2 regions of the Paenibacillus donghaensis genome follow, and region 2 is predicted to be linked to the other one. Evidence: predicted binding sites of a transcription regulator. Region 2 holds the regulator's gene; the other holds the start of a gene.

Region 1 (3,101 bases), 1.9 Mb from region 2:
TTCACATATGGAGGCGAGACTGAACGCAGCCAACCGGCTGCAGGAGTACCTGAATGGCATCCAGGTGATGAAGGCCTACAACCTGACAGGGGACCGATTCGTCCGCCTCGAACAATCCTTCAAGCTGCTGATGAAGGAGAGTATCCGGCTGGAGGCGGTGTTTGGCCCGATTATCATGACTGCGATTGGTCTGCTGCGCGCCGGTCTGACCCTGCTGGTGTACGTCGGGGTTCATCTGCTGCTCGGCGGTGAGCTGGGCGTGCTGCAGCTGGCGGTCTTCCTGATTATCGGCACACGGATCTACGATCCGCTCACTACGGCGCTGACCAATTATGCCGAGTTCCGCTACAATGAGCAGGCCGGCGAGCGTATTGTGCAGCTGCTGGAGGAGCCAGTCATGTCAGGAAGCACGGACCCGCTGCCCGCAAGGCGCGGCATCCGCTTTGAGGAGGTAACCTTCGGCTATGGCGGTCAGCCTGTGCTTAAGAATGTCAGCATGGATCTGCCGCAGGGCAGTCTGACTGCTATCGTAGGCCCATCGGGCAGCGGTAAAAGCACTGTGCTGCGCCTGATCTCCCGCTTCTATGATCCCGGGGAAGGAAGGGTATTGATGGCAGGCCGTGACCTGCGCAGTATAGACCCTGAGCACCTGCTGAAGGAGGTGGCTGTAGTCTTCCAGGACGTGTATCTGTTCCAGGATACGATTGGCCGTAACATCGCTTTTGGCCGGGAGGGGGCCACCGGAGAGGAGATCCGCCAGGCGGCCGAGCTGGCCCGCTGCCATGATTTCATCATGCAGCTGCCGCTGGGTTATGAGACTCCGGTCGGAGAAGGCGGCAGCACCTTGTCAGGGGGAGAGAAGCAGCGGATATCGATTGCCCGGGCCATCCTCAAGAACGCCCCAGTGGTGCTGCTCGACGAAGCGACCGCTTCACTGGACCCGCAGAATGAGGCGGATATCCAGAAGGCGATTCAGGCCCTGATCGCGGGCAGGACGGTGATTGTCGTTGCCCACAGGCTCAAAACCATCGCCGGTGCGGATAATATCCTCGTGCTGGAGGACGGCTGTCTGGTGGAGCAGGGCCGCCATGACCGTTTGCTGGCCCTTGGCGGCTTGTACGCCCGCATGTGGAAGCTGCAGCAGGAGTCGACAGGATTCCGTATATCCTCCTGAGAGAAGGATAACAAGAATTATAGGGGAGGGCTCTGTAAATAGGGATGATCCGGGTGGAAGCTCCGTCCGGATCATCCCTATTGTGGTTTCCAATCATTTGAAAAAAGTGGCAAACGTATGTTCCGTACCTGTGAGTTATGGTATAATGACAGGACGAAAATCCCGCAGGATTTAAGCGGCGGGTGCAAAGGTTCAGAGTGCTTATACCTCTCCCCTCTCGGAAGGAGTCATCATTTATGACGGTTACATTTTTGCTGGGCCGCTCGGGCAGCGGCAAGACCACACACATAGGGAACAGGATCTCCTCCTCCCTGGAGCAGGAGCCGCTGGGACCGCCGATTATTCTGCTTGTTCCCGAGCAAGGCTCCTTCGGCGCGGAACGTGGGCTGTTAACTGCGGGCCATGCCAAGGGCAGCGTACGTGCGCATACCCTCAGCTTCTCGCGTCTCGCTTTCCGGGTGAAGCAGGAGACCGGCGGCAGCGGAGCATTGCCGATCAGCGAAGAAGGCAAGAAGATGCTGCTCTATCGGATTCTCAGCCGCCGCAAGGATGAGCTGAAGCTGTTCGGCGCATCAGCGGACCGTCCGGGGTTCGTGGAGCGACTAAGCCAGCTGCACACGGAGATGAAGCGCTGCTGTCTTGGAGCCTCTGATCTGGAGGAGCAGCTGGCTGCGCTGTCAGGTGCGATCCAGGGCAGCCCGATTCTGGCGGGCAAGCTGGGTGATCTTCATCTGGTGTTCAGCGATCTGGAGCTTGAGATGTCACAGCTCTATATGGATGGAGAGGACAGGCTGGCGGAGCTGGCTGAGCATATACCGGAGTCCGGTTATATCCGCAGTGCGGAGATTTGGGTGGACGGCTTCCACGGGTTCACCCCGCAGGAATTCGTAGTGCTGCGTGAATTGATGATTCATGCGCCCCGGCTCACCATTTCGCTTACTCTGGACCGAGTCTATCCTCCGCTGCTGCCGCCGCATGAGCTGGAGCTGTTCCATCCGGCTGCGGTAACCTACATAAAGCTGCGTGGAATAGCGGAGGAGACCGGACTGGAGATTGCAGATGAGCTGCTGGCTCCGCCGGTGCTGCCCCGTTTCAGCAGCAGTCCGGTGCTGGCCCATCTGGAGCGCGGGTTCGACCGCCGTCTTCCTTGGCATGGCGGCAAGGAGCAGGTTGAGGCCGATTTAGTCATTGGCGCTGCCGCTTCACGGCGGACGGAAATGGAGAGCGCGCTGCGTGAGATGATAAGGCTGGCCAGGGATGAAGGCGCCAAGTACGGAGAAATGGCTGTGTTCATGCGCAATATTGGGGATTATGAGCAGCTGGTAGCCCCGCTTTTTACGGATTACGGAGTGCCAGTGTTTCTGGATCAAAAGGTGGGCGAGCTACATCATCCGCTGGTGGAGTTTATTCGCTCTTCCCTGGATATTGTGCGGCGGCGCTGGCGTTATGAGGATGTGTTCCGCTGCGTGAAGACGGATCTGCTGCTTCCGCTCGACGGCAGTGTCACACGTGAGGATATGGACATGCTTGAGAATTATGTGCTGGCCTGTGGTATTCAGGGCTACCGCTGGACGGATGGCCGTTCTTGGAGGGGAATTCCGAGTCTCTCGATGGAAGGAGAGCGAGTGGTTGATGAACAGCTGCTCTTCAAGGTGGAAGAGTGCCGGGCGTTAATTACAGGACCGCTACAGGCTTTCGAGCAGCGGGTCAAGAAGAGCCGCAGCGGGCTTCAGCTCTGTACTGCGGTGTATGAGCTGCTTCAGGAGACCGGTGCCGCGCTTAAGCTTGAAGCGATGAGTGCCGTGGCATTGCAGCGCGGACTGCCGGAGCAGGCCCGTGAGCACAGCCAGCTGTGGGATGCCGTGCTGGATCTGCTGGACCAGATTGTGGAGATGATGGGGGCGGAGAAGCTTGATTTTGAGCTGTT
Region 2 (3,101 bases):
TTCCCGCAGCCTCACAGGTAGTGCGGAAGGCCTCATCAATACTCCGGTCATCCCAGAGCAGTGTATCATCAAGGTCAAATAGTACGGCCGAAATTGGCATTGCAGTTCTCCCTCTCCCTAAGAGCGTGTCTTCAAACCTCGTTTGAAGACACCTCCCAGCTGGACTAATTATTATTCGTGTTCTACTGCAACGTTGTTGTGCTTCGCAAAAGCCTCAAGACGTTCCCCGATCGCAACCGTATCGTATCGGTTAAAGAATCTGGAGAATACCCAGCGGCTGCGTTTGTTCTTATACTTAATGGAAACGGCGCTGCGGGAGAGCGTAATCATCTCGATATCGGCAGCAGCCCACGAACGCTCACGGCTGAATTTGATAGTGGACAGCTTGGTCTTGTCAACCTTCAAATAAGGACGGCGGAAATACATCAGGGCTGCCAGCAGGAAATACAGCACAACCCCCAGCCAATTGGCCAATATGCCGCTTCCTTTGTTCTGATCAATCGAGCCGACTACCCAGAACATGATTCCCAGCAATACGAGTACGAACGGGAATACAATGTTACGGCCTTTGAAAATATCACTTTTCTTGACCGAGCTGGATGTGGTGGCATAAATGGAATCCTTGCCTTGCTTCTTTCTCTGCTTGTTGATCTGCTGTGTGTTGCGTTGAACCATTCTTTCCCAAGAACGGGCCATGTAAGTTCCCCCTAGTCATTCTATAATATCTGTGAAAAGGAACAAGGATTAATGCAACAGATCCTTGCCGCCTTGTCCATCCTCATCCTTATCCACAATCTCTATCGTCTCCAGCTGGTTGCGGAAGTTATTGCGGATATTGCCAAGATAAATCTCGCGGAGCTTGGCGCGTTCGGCCACTTCCTCTTCGTTTAGGCCGCCGTTCTTATGCTTGCGTGCCAATTCGTTGATTCGCGCGACCAGTTCATCTATATTCAATGTGGTTCCCCTCCTAAATAATTTCATTCTAACTGTGCCATGAGAAAAAGAGCTTGTCAAGGTCTACTCCCTTGCAAGCTCTCGATGGATGGATATACGGTTATACTGAGGTCAGTAAACAGGTAAAGCTATAACTTCTCCAGCTTGGATCTCACTGCCTTGAATACCATTATGCATTCTTATTCCTTCTATATATACAGCCGTCTTCATACCGGCCGGTTTATTCTCCAGTGCAATGTTCCAAAGCGTATCACCCCGTTCAACGACGATCATTTTCTCTTGTCTCAATGAGGCTACCGATCCAGCAAATACATTGCCAACTACGGTGAAACCCGAAATGATAAGTACAAATACCAGTGCAAATTTAAACAGCTTGTCCTGTGTGAACAGTCCTGAGAAGGCTTGATTCCAGATTGCCGCGAAATTAGCAGTCTTACTGCTGCCACCAGCAGTGTGTGCAGTTGTTTTAGCGTTAGTTTCATTACTTTTATCATAGATGCTGACATAGGTACTGTATTTCAACATAATAATCATCCTCCAAACACTTGTTCTTACTTTCGAAAATAATATAACACGAACATGTGTTTTGTTCAATAGTTTTTTTCGAACAATTGTTCCCTTTATTTAAATAGATTATGAGAACAGGTTAGAACTTATGTTTGTACGAACGGAAGTTCTATGTTATACTTTTCCCAAACATTACTATATGGGGTTGATTCCGATGTCAAAGATTTCGAGTCGTCAGCTGGCGATCCTGGAATTCATACGTAACGAAGTCCGCAGCAAGGGTTATCCGCCTTCCGTCAGAGAAATCGGCGAAGCGGTTGGCCTTGCCTCCAGTTCCACCGTACACGGTCACCTGGACCGACTGGAGAAGAAAGGTCTGATCCGCCGGGACCCAACCAAACCCCGCGCTATTGAGCTGCTGGGCCAGGATGATTCCGAGAATGCACATCAATTCGCACATACGGTAACGCGCGTTCCTGTTGTAGGCAAGGTCACTGCCGGAGTACCTATCACAGCTACAGAGAATATTGAGGACTACTTCCCGCTTCCTACTCATTATGTTGGTGACAATAAAGTGTTTATGTTGTCCGTTCTGGGCGACAGCATGGTGGACGCCGGCATTATGAACGGCGATTATGTAATCGTCCGCCAGCAGCAGACCGCTGACAATGGCGATATCGTCGTTGCCATGACTGAAGAAGATGAAGCAACTGTTAAGACCTTTTATAAGGAACGCGATCATATCCGCCTGCAGCCGGAGAATCCGGCCTACGAGCCTTTGCGACTGAACCGGGTTACCATTCTTGGCCGCGTCATTGGATTGTTCCGCGACATTCATTAATCTCCGCACTATGATCACGGTACCAAGTTATTCCCTCTTCCTTTATATTCCAGGCTGCTCCGCATCTTCGCGGGGCAGTTTTTTTATTATCCTTTATGAATCACCATTCAGAACAAATGTTCGCATTGCTTGTTTTTGGCATAATGATTAACGTCCGCCCTGCCGCCTACATATTCTGTATTAAAAAGGAGCATCCTTCCTTATGCCCAACTACCGCATTATCGTGGATCTTTCACAACGCATGTTATACCTGCTGGATGACGATATCGTCGTCAGAGGGTTCCCCATCGGCATCGGCAAGATGTTAACCCAATCCCCTGTCGGGGATTACACCATTATCAACAAGCAGCGTAACCCTGGGGGACCTTTTGGCGCCTTCTGGATGGGCCTGTCCAAACCTCACTATGGGATTCATGGCACCAATGACCCTTCTTCTATCGGCAAAGAGGTGTCGCACGGCTGTATTCGGATGTTTAACGCCGATGTGCTTGCCCTGCAGGCTCTAGTGCCGATTGGCACCAGGGTTACCATTCGACAGTAGATAATCAACCATCCATAAGGTCAGCGCAACAGTAAACACCTCCGCAGATCGTAGCTCACGATTCACGGAGGTGTTATTTCTCAATATGCAATAAAACTCATCGTTTCTGGTAGACAAACATATGTTAGGGTAAGAAGCAGGAGGTGGACACTCATGTTAATGGTGCTTGTATGGGTATTTGCGGGGGCCGGTATTCTCATGCTGCTGGCTGCAGCGGGCTTAAAGCTGGTATATATGTATCCTGTTACTGATGTCAAT

What was found. The regulator LexA, encoded in region 2, represses DNA repair genes until DNA is damaged. The targets are predictions, from matches to a motif close to CGAACATATGTTCG.
Region 1: addB (helicase-exonuclease AddAB subunit AddB) is a predicted target of LexA. The motif match lies at 1,285-1,298, and genes of this name have one in related genera.

Annotation. Positions count from the first base shown of each region.
Region 1 covers NZ_CP021780.1:5,249,401-5,252,501, reverse strand. Annotated here, with positions in the region: gene B9T62_RS24045 (ABC transporter ATP-binding protein) at 1-1,174, shown strand, start outside; gene addB (helicase-exonuclease AddAB subunit AddB) at 1,411-3,101, shown strand, end outside.
Region 2 covers NZ_CP021780.1:3,350,806-3,353,906, forward strand. Annotated here, with positions in the region: gene B9T62_RS14520 (HAD family hydrolase) at 1-100, opposite strand, end outside; gene B9T62_RS14525 (hypothetical protein) at 172-696, opposite strand; gene B9T62_RS14530 (DUF896 domain-containing protein) at 745-954, opposite strand; gene B9T62_RS14535 (LysM peptidoglycan-binding domain-containing protein) at 1,066-1,479, opposite strand; gene lexA (transcriptional repressor LexA) at 1,676-2,302, shown strand; gene B9T62_RS14545 (L,D-transpeptidase) at 2,505-2,843, shown strand; gene B9T62_RS39085 (hypothetical protein) at 2,997-3,101, shown strand, end outside.